4 regions of the Leisingera sp. S232 genome follow, and region 3 is predicted to be linked to each of the others. Evidence: riboswitches for the same ligand, from Rfam matches in the RefSeq annotation. Region 3 holds a riboswitch; each other region holds the start of a gene.
What was found. Region 3 has a riboswitch for cobalamin ahead of ACP151_RS13285 (DUF4198 domain-containing protein). Riboswitches for the same ligand answer to the same signal wherever they lie in the genome.
Positions count from the first base shown of each region.

Region 1 (3,663 bases), on a different contig from region 3:
CTGGTGCAGATCCTTGATCCGCACGAATTGCTGAACCTGGAGCAATTGCCGAGAGCAGACAATACCTCCGGTAGGGAGACCGTAAAACAAAGTCGGGGCAAGAAGCTTGCCTGTGTGTCTTTCCAAACCGGGCACACGACCTGCGCAGTTGATCTTCGCTACGTGAAAGAAGTCAGAACAGTTCCCAAGCTGGAGCAATCGTTGCTGACAGGGGGGAACGTAATTGGCACCACGAACCTGCGTGGCGTTATTCTGCCCATCATAGATTTCCGTGGTTTCATGGGCGATGAAGCAAAGTTTACCCTTGGGGCCACTGTGCCAAAGGACCGGCGGATGCTGGTGATCGAAACCGCAGAGGGACCGGTCGGGCTTATGGTGTTCTCGATTGACAGCATTCTGCCGTATTTCAAGGACGAGATCCTGCCATTTGCAAAACTGGCTCTGCCGCGCGGCGATCTGGTGGATGGGTGCCTGCTTGATAAGAACGATCAGATCGTGATGATGCTGGACCCGGCGAAACTTTCGACAGAGCCGAGCTTTCTGGCTGCGGCAAAATCCTGTCAGGAAGTGTTCCCGCCTGAAGAGGTGGATGATGAGGTCGCTGAACTGGAGGCGCGGGCCAAGCGTCGAACCTTCATCAAGTTCACTTTTGACAGGAAATTTGCTCTCGACACGTCACATGTCAGCGAAGTGATCAATCGGCCACAGGAGCTGCTTGAGCCACCGTTTTCCCTGAGCTTTGTCGAGGGCATCCTGAATTTGCGCGGCGAGTTGATCACATTGTTTAACCCCCGGCTTCTGTATGGTCTGCCACCGGCGCCAGGGCGCAATCAAAAGGTGCTGATATTCAAGCACGGTCAGCAGAAGTTCGGCATTCTGGTGGACACGGTCGATGAGATAATCATCACCACTGAAAACCGTGTCGTTGAGTTGAAATCCATGGATCAGCAAAGTACTTCCAAAAGCATCTCGGAGGATGTTACCGGCTGCTTGCAGCACTCCAACTCGGACGGTGTCTTCGAAACGATAATGATTCTGGATACCAAGGCGCTGGTGGACCGCTGTTTCCACGCCGCATAACAGCGGCTCACGGCCAAGCCGCGGATCAAAGCGCAGAGCCAGCAAAGCAGACGCCGCAGACCGGTGCCAGGGCAGGTCCCGCGCCGGTCGCTGCCCAGGGCGGTGGGGGCATCGCAGCCCGTGTTGGACATGCCATTCTTTAGGTGTTCTACCGGATGAAACCGACCGGGAGACGGAAGATTTTGATGGCCCCGAAGAACTTTTTCTTGCCGCAGCAAAGGCGATGCGCTACGCGCGTTTTGCCGGTCCCGAAAGGGCTAAGAGGGAAGCCGCGGCACCTTGGGTGCTAAACGGAACTGCCCCCGCAACTGTAGGCGGAGAGTGCTGTGCCAGGATGTCACTGGGTCTGGAAACCCGGGAAGACGGCGCAGGCAATGACACGCCAGTCAGGAGACCTGCCGGTGAAAACTGAAGCACACCGGACGGGGTTGTCCGGGGAGGTTGCCGGTAAGATGCTGCTCCGTTCCAGGTGCCGCAATGCGAGGGCTGGACCCTCAGTTTTACCGGTCAATGCCCTTTCACCCGTTCTCCGGTCATTGACACATGGAGATCGAAATCATGTATCTACGTTCCGGCCTGATGGGCCTATTTTTCATTGCTGCCGCACAGGCTGCAACTGCGGATGAAAACTTCCCGCTGACTCTGCAAAACTGCGGCGAAACTGTCACCTTCGAGGCGCCAGTTTCGTCTTCTGTAACGGTCGGCCAGGCCGCTACAGAGGTGCTTTTCGCCCTCGGGTTGGGCGACAAGGTTCTGGGCACTTCGGTTTGGTTCAATGACGTGCTGCCGGAATACGCGGAGGTAAACGCCAAGATCGACCGACTGGCCGACAACGACCCAAGTTTTGAAAGCGTGGTCGCCAAACGTCCGGGCCTGGTTGCGGCGCAATACGAATGGCATGTCGGCCCAGAAGGCGTGGTGGCCAAGCGTGAACAGTTCCACGACCTTGGCATTCCGACCTATGTGATGCCCGCTGATTGCGTTGGCAAGGACAATACCACCGGCGGCGACGGCACCCGAACGCAGATGTTCACCACCGATAGCCTCTATCAGGGCATCGAGGAGCTGGCGGCGATCTTTGGCGAGGCTGAAAAAGGTGCAGAGCTGGTTGCCGACTACAAGGCGCGCGAAGCCGCAGCGGTTGCAAAGGCGCAAGAGGTTGCGCTTACGGATGCGTCTGCCGTGTTCTGGTTCTCCTCTCCGGAAATGGAAAGCGATCCGTTTGTGGCCGGGCAGAAGGGCGCGCCGGGCTACATGATGCAGCAGCTGGGCCTGAAAAATGTCATCGAGACCGACGAGGAATGGCCGACCGTTGGCTGGGAAACTATTGCCAAGGCCAACCCTACGGTGATCGTGATTGCCCGCATGGACCGTCGCCGTTTCGCTGCGGACGACTATCAGAAGAAACTGGAGTTCCTGAACAATGACCCAGTTGCCAGCCAGATGGAGGCTGTGAAGAACGGTCATATCGTGGTGATGGACGCCCAGGCCATGGACGCCACCATCCGCGCCATCCCGGCGCTGGAGGATCTGGCCGCCGAACTCAGCGCGATCGGCAACGGCGCATGAGCGCAGCCGCCGCACTGGCCTGGCAGGGTGTCCGGGGCGCTTGCCTGGCGCTGCCGGTGCTGGCTGCGGCGGTTCTGGCAGGCGCAATGATCGGGGAAACCCCGCTTGCGCCTGATCTTGTGCTGTCTGTTATTGCCAACAAGCTGGCCGGGGCAGGCCTGCCGGTGGATCCGGTGGACCAGGGCATTATCTGGAGCTACCGGCTGCCGCGCGCGCTGGTGGCTGCGGCCTGCGGTGCGGCCTTGGCCGTCTCCGGTGTGGTGCTGCAGGCTTTGCTGCGCAACGCGCTGGCAGACCCTTATATCCTTGGAATTTCGGCAGGGGCGTCAACGGGAGCGGTTGCCGTGACGATCGCGGGTCTTGGCGGCGGCGCCCTGTCCCTCTCTTTCGGGGCTTTCAACGGGGCACTTCTTGCCTTCGGATTTGTTGCCATTCTGGCGCGGGCCGCAGGGGCAGGGAGCAGCCGCGCCGCGGCGGCTCAGATTATCCTGGCAGGCATCGCAGGTTCACAGCTGTTCAATGCACTCACGGCTTTCATCATTGCCAAATCCGCCAATGCCGATCAGGCGCGCGGCATCATGTTCTGGCTTATGGGCAACCTCAGCGGCGTTCGCTGGCCGGATGTCTGGCTGGCGGTGCCGCTGGCGCTGGCTGGCTGGCTCATCTGCCGGTTTCATGCGCGGGCGCTGGATGCTTTCACTTTCGGGAGCGATTCTGCGGCCGCACTTGGCATCCCGGTCCGCCGGGTGCAGGTGGTACTGATCTTTGCCACTGCACTGACCACTGCTGTTATGGTCTCGATCGTTGGATCCATCGGTTTCGTCGGCCTGGTGATCCCGCACGCGGCGCGGTTTCTGGTGGGCCCGGGCCACCGCAGGCTGATGCCTGCTGCGGCGCTGATTGGTGCGGTGTTCCTGATCGCGGCTGACATCGTATCCCGCGTCATTATTCCTGGTCAGGTGTTGCCCATCGGCGTGGTCACCGCATTGATCGGAGCGCCGTCCTTTGCGGTGA
Region 1 is NZ_JBNAFX010000011.1:87,155-90,817, reverse strand. Features, by position in the region: gene ACP151_RS09540 (chemotaxis protein CheW) at 1-1,080, shown strand, start outside; cobalamin riboswitch at 1,307-1,497, shown strand; gene ACP151_RS09535 (ABC transporter substrate-binding protein) at 1,639-2,649, shown strand; gene ACP151_RS09530 (FecCD family ABC transporter permease) at 2,646-3,663, shown strand, end outside.
Region 1: another riboswitch for cobalamin. It lies ahead of ACP151_RS09535 (ABC transporter substrate-binding protein); the one in region 3 lies ahead of ACP151_RS13285 (DUF4198 domain-containing protein).

Region 2 (3,663 bases), on a different contig from region 3:
AGACATTGTCTGGACCTATTCCGGCGTGCGCCCGCTTTATGACGACGGTGCCAGCTCAGCCACCGCAGCGACTCGCGAATATGTTCTGACACTGGATCAGGCGCAGGCACCGCTGCTGAATGTCTTCGGCGGCAAGATCACCACCTACCGCAAGCTGGCCGAGGCGGCACTTGCAAAGATCGGCAAAGTGTTCCCGCAATTGCCTGCGGACTGGACGGCAGGTGCTGCCCTGCCCGGTGGCGACTTCGCGGTGGCAGATGTAGACAAGCTGCGCAGCGCGCTGGCGGTGGAGTATCCATTCCTCACCCCCTACTGGACCCGCCGCCTGATCCGCGCCTACGGCACCGAGTCCTGGGACGTGCTGGGCACAGCCAAATCCGCAGAGGACCTGGGCCGGAACTTCGGCGCGACCATCACCGCGCGGGAACTGGATTGGGCCATTGCCCGCGAATGGGTACGCTCCGGCGAAGATTACCTGTGGCGGCGCACCAAACTAGGCCTGCGGCTGGATGATGCACAGCGCGCGGCGGTCGATACCTACATCAGCGAGAAGACCGCCCGCACGGCATCATCAGCCCGCCCCCGATGACAGTCCGGACATCATAGACCGAGGCACTCCCGCCCCTTTTCAATGAATCAGAGATTCCCTGAAAAGCGTTGGGGGGGGGGGGGGGGGGGGGGGGGGGGGGGGGGGGGGGGGGGGGGGGGGGGGGGGGGGGGGGGGGGGGGCGGGCCCCCCCCCCCCCGCCCCCCGGCGATTTGCAAAGCAAAGCGCAAAACCTCAGGCCTGCTCAAGATTGCGATCTGAAAGGGGTTAGAACTCCACCCCTTTCTGCGCCTTCACCCCTGCACGGAACGGGTGCTTGATCTGGCCCATCTCAGTCACCAGATCCGCGATCTCGATCAGCTCTTCCTTGGCGTTCCGGCCTGTCAGCACCACATGCGTCATCGGCGGCTTCTGCTCCACCAGAAACTCCAGCACCTCATCCAGGTCCAGATACTCATAGCGCAGCGCGATATTGATCTCGTCGAGCAAAACCATGGTGTTTTTCTCGTCCAGGATCATCTCCTTGGCCTTCTCCCAGCCTTTTTGCGCGGCAGCGATGTCGCGGGCCTTGTCCTGGGTTTCCCAGGTAAAGCCTTCCCCCATCGCATAGAACTGACACAGATCGCTGAAGTTTTCCTCGATCAGCGTCCGTTCGCCAGTTTGCCAGGCGCCCTTGATGAACTGCACCACCGCAGATGGCATCCCATGGGCAATACAGCGCATAATCATGCCAAAGCCGGACGAAGACTTACCCTTGCCCGGCCCGGTATGGACGATGATCAGGCCTTTCTCGCCCTCCTTGGTTTTCATCATCCGGTCGCGCGCGGCCTTCTTCTTGGCCATTTTGGACGCGTGACGGGCGGCTTCATCCTCCGAGATGCCGGTTTCAGACTTTTCACTCATGGTGTGCTCCAGCTGTTTGCCCCCATGTCTTGACAAAGAAGCCCGCCATAGCGCAAGGGGGGTCAGCTGGTTCCTGTGAAAACAGGCGAAGAGGGAATGTGAAGGCCTGCCAAGGCTCAAGCACAGCCGCCCCCGCGACCGTGACCGGATGAGGCCGCCATGCCACTGGGAGAACACCCGGGAAGGCAGGATAGCCAGCAAGGCCCCGCGCCTTGGCATCCGCAAGCCGGGAGACCTGCCAGCGACGATGAGATCAACGGGCAGACGGGGTGTTCTGCAACCGGTTGAGGAGCTGGCACGAGACAGCTCCTTTCTGGCCATCCCACAAGCCCAGCCGCGACAGGAGACGCGAAGATGGCTGACGAAATGGCGGACAATGCTGCCCGCACCCCGGGACCGGTCACCCTGACCGTATGCCTGACCTGCCGGAACGAAGGTGCCGACCCCGAGGCGACCCGCCCGGGCACCCTGCTGCATGATGCACTGAAAGAGGCCGGCATGCCCGAGGGCGTGACCCTCCGCGGCGTCAAATGCCTGTCGGCCTGCTCGCGCAGCTGCACCGTGCTGCTGACCGGCGGCGAGGAACGCTGGAGCTACGTCTACGGCGACATGGACCCGGACGTGCATATCCCAGAGATTCTCGCAGGCACCGCCGCCTATGCTGCCACCGCCGACGGCCTTGTGCCCTGGCGCGAGCGCCCCACAGCTTTCCGCAAACAATCCGTTGCCCGCATCCCGCCGGCCGCCTTCCCTTCCGAGGAGTAATCATGAGCGATCTCAACAAGATCCCCGTCACCGTCATCACCGGCTTTCTCGGCGCGGGCAAAACCACGCTGATCCGCCATCTGATGCAGAACCCGCAAGGCAAACGGCTGGCTGTTGTGGTGAATGAATTCGGCACCGCCGGCGTCGACGGCGACATCCTGAAATCCTGCGCCGATGAAAACTGCCCGGCGGAAAACATCATGGAACTGGCCAACGGCTGCATCTGCTGCACCGTGGCCGATGACTTCATCCCCACCATCGAACAGCTGATGGAGCTGCCGGAAAAACCCGACCACATCGTGATCGAAACCTCTGGCCTCGCCCTGCCCAAGCCGCTGCTGAAGGCCTTCGACTGGCCCGCGATCCGTTCGCGCATCACAGTCGACGGCGTGATTGCGCTGGCCGATGCCGAAGCAGTTGCCAAGGGCCAGTTCGCCCCCGATCTGGACGCCGTGCAGGCCCAGCGCGAAGCGGATGACAGCATCGACCATGAAACCCCGCTCAGCGAAGTCTTCGAAGACCAGATTTCCTGCGCCGACATCGTGCTTCTGTCCAAGGCCGACCTGGCCGGAGACGCAGGCGTCGAAAAAGCCCGCACAGTGATCGAGGCCGAAGCCCCCCGCAAGCTGCCGATCCTGCCGATGAGCGAAGGTGTGATTGACCCGCGCATTATCCTGGGTCTGGAAGCGGCCGCCGAAGACGACCTCGACGCCCGCCCCAGCCATCACGACGGCCATCACGACCACGAACACGACGATTTTGAAAGCATCGTTGTCGAAATGGGCGAAGTATCCGATCCGGAATCGCTGCAGAATGCCATCGTGAAACTCGCCCGCGAACGCAATATCCTGCGCGTCAAAGGCTATGTCGCGGTGGAGGGAAAACCGATGCGGATGCTGGTTCAGGCCGTGGGTGAGCGCCTGCGCGCGCAATATGATCAGCCCTGGGGCGCGCAGCCGCGCAAGACTGCCCTGGTGGTTATCGCCGAGCATGACGATATCGACGAACAGGCGATCCGCGCCGAGCTGGGGGCCTAAGCTGATGCCCCTGACCCGTAACCTTCATGAGCGGAAAGGATCGCGCCCGTTCCGGGGTGGGCGCAATCGCGCCCGCCCATCGGAGCGGGTCGGGCGCGATCCGGGGCTTGCGCCCCGGGACACCGTTTTGCTGGCCGGGAAAGGCAGAAACTGATGCACGTCGTCTTCCGCGAAAGCCACGGCCTTGACGAGACCGACACCCCGCAGGATCTGGGACAGACCCCTGCGGACCTTGTGGTGTTGTCTTTCTCCGACAGCGACCTTGGTGCCTTTGCCGCAGGCTGGCACCGGGCAGACGGCAAGCTACCCAGCCTCAGGGTTGCCAACCTCGTCGCGCTGAAACACCCGCTCTCCGTCGACGTCTACGCGGAACAGACACTTGAGGGCGCCAAGGGCGTCCTTGTCCGTCTC
Region 2 is NZ_JBNAFX010000006.1:128,070-131,732, reverse strand. Features, by position in the region: gene glpD (glycerol-3-phosphate dehydrogenase) at 1-589, shown strand, start outside; gene cobO (cob(I)yrinic acid a,c-diamide adenosyltransferase) at 815-1,450, opposite strand; cobalamin riboswitch at 1,503-1,707, shown strand; gene ACP151_RS06930 (DUF1636 family protein) at 1,805-2,215, shown strand; gene cobW (cobalamin biosynthesis protein CobW) at 2,218-3,252, shown strand; gene cobN (cobaltochelatase subunit CobN) at 3,406-3,663, shown strand, end outside.
Region 2: another riboswitch for cobalamin. It lies ahead of ACP151_RS06930 (DUF1636 family protein); the one in region 3 lies ahead of ACP151_RS13285 (DUF4198 domain-containing protein).

Region 3 (3,663 bases):
CAAGATCGCCGCGAAAGATATGCGTCACAGGTTCAGAGGGGGTGAACAGGAAGAAACCGTCGGCATCAGTCGTTGTGTCGCCCAGTTTTCCGCCAGCTTCGTCAAAAACCTCGATCAGCAAGTCCGGAGCCATTTCGCCATTGGAAAAGCCGACTTCGCCCTCGATGTCTGATCCAGAAGGAAACACAGAAGAAATCACATTGTGCGCCAGTGCAGGCAAAGGCGCCAGCAGTGCAACGACCAGAACGCAGAAGCGGATCATGCCAGGCTTCCTTTCTTTGTGTCAGCAAACAGTTCGGGCTTCACCCGCCGGGCAAGGAAAATGGCGGCGCCGGACAAAAGCGCCTCGATCAACATCACTGGGATATGGGAAAAGAACACAAGCTTGGCGGCAAGAATGAATTCGTCACCAGACAGCATCAGCGATACTGCAACAGCAAGAGTCGTGAGGGCAATTGCCACACCGCCGCCAATGCCTCCCCAGATCGCCCCCTGCAGCGGCGAGCCACGGGCCACCAGTGGCCGGAACATCAGGCCGACCAGAACTGCAGGCAAGGCAATGTTCACGGCGTTTACGCCCAGCACTGTCAGCCCGCCAAAGCCGAAGAAAACCGCCTGCAGCAACAGGCCGACAAACAGGGCCGGGAACGCGGCCCAGCCCAGCACCAGCCCAGCCAGCCCGTTCAGGATCAGATGAACCGAACTGGGGCCGATCGGCACATGGATCAGCGAAGCGACAAAGAAACTGGCCGAAAGCACCCCTGCCGCCGGAATACGTTCCAGCGGCAGTTTACGCAGACCCATAGCAACACCGCCGACGGCGGCAATCGCGCCGCCGATGACAACCGGGTTCGACAGTGCGCCGTCTACGATATGCATCGGTCTACTTTCACTTCAGCTCTTCAGCGTGGATCCACAGCACTGCATCCTGGCTAAGCTCCTTGCCTTCGTGTTCCGTCGCCGGACCGGAGCCCAGAGCGGCAAAGCCCCAGTAACCCGCTCTCGGAATCCCAAAAGAGAACACGCCGTTTTGATCGGCAATGGCCACAATCGCTCCGCCCGGCATCTCACCAACGGTGGGGCTGGTGGTGGCAAACTTGTCGAGATCAGGCTCAGCCGCCATAAATTCGATTTCAATCTCGGCACCCGGAACCGGTTTGCCGTCAGCCAGAACCTGACCAGAGAACGTGGACCCCACAATGACGTTGTAAGGCTTGTTCAGCGGCAGGATTTCGGTGTCCAGGCCAACCGGCTGATCCCAATCAGACGGCAGCGTGTTGCGGTTCAGCACGACCTTGGCAATCTGCTGGATGTAGATGTCTTCGCTTTCCTCGTAATAAGGCGCGGGCACAGTCACCACAACATAGTCGCCGGAGCGTTTCACCGGCACCGAGGCCTTATAGGCCGAGGCTTCGTTCTCAACTCCTTTGAAGGTGGCTGGCTCCAGACGATCCGACAGGTCAATCTTCTCGCCCTTGTGGATCATGAAGAATTCTTCCGGCTTGCCCATATCCATCGCATGGCCATTGGCCATCGGGTGCCAGAACACCAGCCCCATCGGCACATCGCCAGGTTTTTCGATCAGCGCTTGCTCAGTGTAGTTCAGCTGGAAATGCGCCGACGCAGCAGTCGGCAGGGAAACGGCCAGAGCTGCGGCCAGGTAGTTCAGTTTCATTTCGTCCTCATTCAACGACGCAGGCGCACCTGCAATCAGGAATGAACAACGGGGAGTAGTGGCACGGGATCGCCTGAACGACAGTCGCGCCAGACGCGCACCCCGGCGTCCGGTGGAAAAGACCCGATTCTCCGCAGACGGAGTCTCGGCCCTCGTGTCCGGCAGGTCTCCTGACTCGCGGGTCTCGGTTCCGCTGGCCTTCCCGGGACATGTCCCAGTGGCGTTTTCAGCGTCACTCACCGCTCACAGTTGCGGGGGCAGTCACGGATTTGGTCCCTTTTGGGTACGCCGCACCGTGTTCCCTATTTCTTCCGCTGCGCATTGAAACACTCGCGGAACCGGTCACTCTGGCTGAATGTCAAACCGCCTATTCTGTGTCAAGAGAATCCTATTCTATTCACCTGACCGCTGCCTTCCATAGTTTTGCCTGTCTGGCTGTTCCGCCCGATGTTTCGCCGCCTGTGCCGCAACAACTGCTGTCAGAGGAACAACATCAAGTCGCGGTGCATCCCCCAGTTCACTTTGCCGGTTCTGTTGCTGGCGGCGCCAAACTTCACCGTGGTCGATTAATGGGATGATGGGCTGTGCAGACAGCTATCTGCACATGGGTCATCCGTCGCTTGACCGGCTGAAGTAGGTAAACTGGCACAGGTTATGGGACTATGCCTTGGGCTGGCTGGACCGCCTGCTGTCGGTACCCCGTTTTTCCTGCCTGAAAATGCGGCTGCCAGATGAACTGACACCACCCAACGGACACACCACTATTTCAGCTGGCTGTCCTTGGAGCCGCGCCGGTTGATGCCTGCGCGCGCCTGGCGGACTCCATCGCGTTCTTGCTGACAGTCAAGGCACAGCTTAACGCCGGGAATTGCAATGCGGCGCTTTTCCGGGATTGGCTCCTCGCATTCGGCACAATGGGTCAGGCTTTCGCCCATGGGGCGTTTCTGCGCCTTCAGCCGCGCCAGTTCATCATTGATCGAAGCTTCGATCTGCTCGGTCACTGCGCCGTCCTGCGCCCAGCCGCCTGCCATGGTCCTTCCTCCTGTGCCAGAGGCGAGATTTTAGGGACGTCGAGGCCAGCTGACCAGTGGCAACCGACGGCAATTTCCGAGTAATTCTGTCAACTATTTGATTTTGTTGAACTTTTCGTTGACCACCCTGCCACTGGCCGCTACATAGAATACAGAATTTGCACGCAAGCCAGAATCACCGGCCGCAAGCAGCCAGCGCTCCAGCCCCCCCACAGGGCAGCCAGACAGCTCGCTACGCCAGCAACCAAAGTGATTTCAGCCAGCCGCACAATGATGAGCGGACCACCAGCCAGCACTTCTGCCAGCTCTCCGCCGCGCACCCAGCAATGCGCCAGGCCCGCGCCAGGCAGATCTCCCCGCAAGCACTTGCCAGCAAGGAAGGTCAGCACATCTGACCGAATGTTTCGCGTGCGAAACATTGCGGCAGAAGCACTGCCGTAACACCAGCGTCATTGTCAGAAGCAAAAAAAGCGGTGCAATGCACCGCCCTTCCCTTTGCTGCCGCCCCCTGAGATCAGGCGCCGTTCAGCATCCCTTTGTCCATCGCCAGGTCGCGCATCTTCTTCTGAAGCTTCTCAAACGCCCTGACTTCGATCTGCCGGATACGCTCGCGGCTGACATTGTACTGGGTGCTCAGCTCCTCCAGCGTGACGGCCTGATCCATCAGGCGGCGCTGGGTCAGGATGTCTTTCTCGCGATCGTTCAGCACGTCCAGCGCCTCGACCAGCAACTCGCGGCGGGCCTCCAGTTCATCACGGGCCTCATAGTCGCCAGCCTGGTCAGCGTCCTCGTCCTCCAGCCAGTCCTGCCATTGCATCGTGCCTTCGCCCTCTGAGCCGACGGTGGCATTCAGGGACGCATCCCCGCCGGACATGCGGCGGTTCATCGAGATCACCTCGTCCTCAGTCACGCCAAGGTCGTAGGCAATCCGCGCGACATTCTCGGGGCGCAGGTCGC
Region 3 is NZ_JBNAFX010000021.1:8,702-12,364, forward strand. Features, by position in the region: gene ACP151_RS13275 (cobalt ABC transporter permease) at 1-262, opposite strand, end outside; gene cbiM (cobalt transporter CbiM) at 259-879, opposite strand; gene ACP151_RS13285 (DUF4198 domain-containing protein) at 890-1,675, opposite strand; cobalamin riboswitch at 1,819-2,033, opposite strand; gene ACP151_RS13290 (DksA/TraR family C4-type zinc finger protein) at 2,437-2,706, opposite strand; gene rpoH (RNA polymerase sigma factor RpoH) at 3,221-3,663, opposite strand, start outside.

Region 4 (3,663 bases), on a different contig from region 3:
GGCCGATCAACATGTCGCGCACCGCCTGCATGAACGGCTCTGGGCCGCAGCAATAGACTTCGCGCTCCAGGTAGTCGCCGGCGATCAGGCCCAGCATGATCTGGTTCAGCTGCCCGCGGTAGCCGGTCCAGACCTGATAGGGGTCATCCTCCTCCACCACGAAGTTCAGCTTTAGCCCCGGCACCCGCGACGCCATGCTTTCCAGCTGCTGACGGGCGATGATCTCGCTGGGGCGCTTGGCGCAGTTGATAAAGCAGATGTCGGGCGACTGGCCGCGGTCGAACAGATACTGGGTCATCGACAGGCTGGGCGTGATGCCGGAGCCTGCCGAGATGAACAGGAATTTGCCGTTCGGACGCTTGGGCAGAGTGAAGACACCTGCCGGACCGGAGGCCCTGAGGAACATGCCCGGTTTCAGGTGATCCAGCATCCAGCGGGTGCCGATGCTGTCGGCTTGCGCCTTCACTGTCACCGAGATCGACAAGGGTCGCGAGGGCGACGAGCTAATGGTGTAGGTCCGCCAGACAGTCTCCTGCGGCACCGGCAGTTCCAGCGTCAGGAACTGGCCCGGCTGGTATTTGAACCACGCGCCTGAGGGCGCGCGGAAGCTGAAGGTGGCAGTGTTCGGCGCCTCCGGCACAACCGAGACGCATTCCAGCATCTCGTCGTCCTTCCACGCAAGGGTTTCGTCCAGAGTTTCGAAATTGGCCTGCAGTCCCATGCGCTTACTCCGCCGCGATCAGGTGGCGCCCGGTCAGCGCGCGGGTCAGATGGTCGGCATACCAGTTGGAGAACTGAATGACGCCGCTCTCCTGCACTTCTGAATAGGGGCCGGGTTCATAGGCAGGCGTGTTGATGCCGCGCTGATTGTCCTCGACCACGATGCGGTCCTCGTCATTGGTGGCGATCCAGACCTCGGTCAGGCGCTTCAGGTCATAATCCTGCCCTTCAATCGCATCCTTATGCACCAGCCATTTGGTGGTGACTTCCGTTTTGGTCGGGCTGATCGGGGTCACCCGGAACACCAGTGAGTGATCCGGCAGGAAGTGGTTCCAGGTGGTCGGGTAGTGGAATTTCAAGAGCGTGCCTGCATCAGCAAAGGGCACCCGGCCCAGTTTCCTGGCCACAGCGGCCTTGCCGTCCATGGTATAGCTTTCCGCGCCTTCGTTCAGCGGCATCCGCGCCAAGCGGTACTGGCCGCGCGCGTCGATCTGGAACTGGGCCGGCACGCCCGCCGCCTCGATCCGGTCGAAATGCTTTTGCAGATGCGGCGGGGTCACGCCGCCCTCAACACCGGTTACGGACGGATCTTCCGGGAAGGTCCGGCACAGCGACGGGTGATTGCCGCCGCAGTGATAGCACTCGCGGTTGTTCTCCCAGACCAGCTTCCAGTTGCCTTCCTCGATGATCGAGCTTTCATAGGCGATCTTGGCATTGCCCAGGTCATGGGGCTCCAGATAGGGGCGGGCCACGGCGGCAAAGGCATCGAAATCCGGCGCCTCATCCGCCAGGCAGATATAGATCAGCCCGGCCAGGTCGCGGCAGTGCACAGGCTTCAGCCCATGCTTGGAAGCGTCAAAGTCCGGCCCCATGTCGCGCGCCCACAACAGCGAGCCGTCCAGTTCATAGGTCCACTGGTGGTAGGGGCAGACCAGCTTGGGCGAATTGCCCTTTTTCGCCTTGCAGACAACCGAGCCGCGGTGGCGGCAGGCGTTGTGGAAAGCGCGCACTTCGCCGTCGGTGCCGCGCACGATGATGACGTTGTAGGCGCCGACCTGATGGGTCACGAAGTTGCCGGCCTTGGGAACCTCGCAGGCGGGAATGGCGAACAGCCATTCGCGGTAGAAGATCTGACGCATGTCCAGATCCAGCACGCCCGGATCGGTATAGAACGCCTGCTCCAGGGAATAGTTTTTCTGACGGGCCACCAGTTTGGCCAGAATTTCGCTGTCGTGAAGCATCTGCTTCTCTCCTTTGCCGCATCCCCGCGGCGTCTTGGCTAGGGTGCAGGCATAGAAAGAGAGATTGCAGACCACGCGCCTGCAATCGCCCTGCCGCCGCCCGCGGTTGACGTTTTCGGGACAAGGCTGGTTTCCGGACTGTCCCGGGGCCGCTTGGCGGCGGGGCCTGGCACCTTCCCGAAGCCGCGGCTTCAGTGGTCATTGCCATGCCTTGCCCGGGGTCACCGTTGCGGGGGCAGTGCCGGAGTTTCACCAGCTTCCCAATTCTCCGCCCCGAAAGGCGGCACCTTGCTGATACGGAAAGTGCCTTATTCGCGCGCCGCAAGCGGAGACAAATCCGACCCGCAAAAACCGGAAAAAGACATGCATGTTTGCTATGCCGAGCGGGTCGGAAATGTCCGGAATCTCAAACCGGCACTCGCCGGTCTGTTTGCGGCAAGCCCTTATCTTTCATGCGATTACGCAGAAAACGCATCCGAATCGATTCGAGAGTTTAACTGCGCAGCCAAGAAAAAGGCCGCCTCAGCGGCGGCCCTTGCTCATTTCGATTTCCAGGTATCCAGCCAGCGGCGGAACCGGCCCTTGCGTTCGGCAATCGCATCGCCCGCCGCATAAAGACTGTCCTCGGCGCTTTCGATCATCGGATCGATCCGGGCCTGACGGAACCGGCGCCAGCGCACATAGATCGCCCACAATAGCGCCGCCAGCAGCACCAGGAAGATGATCGTGAACCAATTGGTCGGCTTGTCGTCCGGCCCCGCCACAGGCTTGATTGTCACCGCGTTGGGGAAAATCGACAGGAACTGGTTGCGCCAGCCGTAGTGCATGACGGACACCCACTCTGGCGCGTCCTTGGTCGAGACCGCGTCATTGGCATCCGTATAAAGGTTCGCCGTGTCGAATTTGAAATAGGGCGGCCAGTTCCAGCCGGTATCCTCGTTGCGGTAGACGATCGGGTCGCCATTCGGCCGCACACCTTGAATGAACTGCACATCGCGGTTCAGCAGCGTGGCCGACTGGTCGTCCGGCTTGGACCAGAAAATGCGTGTCCAGTCGTTCAGCTCCTGCCGTTCTTCATAGGTGTTGACGATGCGCACCACGTCATATTGCGGCAGCGTGTAGTGCAGGAAGGCGCCAAGCAGCACCCAGAAAGAAATCAGGAAAGCCCATTTGATGAAACGCATGGGATAGACCTCACATGAAGTTAATGACGTAGATCAGGAGCGCCAGCGCCCCCAGCGGGATGATATAGACCAAGAGGATCAGCTTGCGCCGGAACGAGGTGTCGTATTGTTTCAGCCCCCGCTGGATGAAGGCCGCGCGGTCGCCGGTCAACCCCCTCTCTTTCCAGTGCCGCTTGAGCTTTAGCCGCCGCATCTCGCGCGAGTAAAGCGAGACCGCGCCGTAGATCACGGTCAGCACCACCAAAAGGATCAGGGCGAGGCGCAGGAAACCGAACATCTAGCGCCCCCGTGTCCGGTTCAAGGCGCCCCAGGGGCCAACGCGCTCCACCATGCCCTTGCGCCGCACCTGTGGCAGCCTGGGCGAGCGTCCCTCCATATCCGGCTCATGCCCGAACAGCGCTTCGCGTGCACCGGCCTTGTCCACCGCATACTCCCGCGCCAGAAACTCCGCTGCATAGGCCTTCTTGGTTTCCGGCCAGCCGCGGTACCGGCGGTAAAACTCTTCCTTGTGGCAGATG
Region 4 is NZ_JBNAFX010000038.1:20,876-24,538, forward strand. Features, by position in the region: gene ACP151_RS18130 (2Fe-2S iron-sulfur cluster-binding protein) at 1-721, opposite strand, end outside; gene ACP151_RS18135 (aromatic ring-hydroxylating oxygenase subunit alpha) at 726-1,961, opposite strand; cobalamin riboswitch at 2,069-2,267, opposite strand; gene ACP151_RS18140 (DUF1523 family protein) at 2,501-3,145, opposite strand; gene ACP151_RS18145 (hypothetical protein) at 3,156-3,422, opposite strand; gene ACP151_RS18150 (DUF6638 family protein) at 3,423-3,663, opposite strand, start outside.
Region 4: another riboswitch for cobalamin. It lies ahead of ACP151_RS18135 (aromatic ring-hydroxylating oxygenase subunit alpha); the one in region 3 lies ahead of ACP151_RS13285 (DUF4198 domain-containing protein).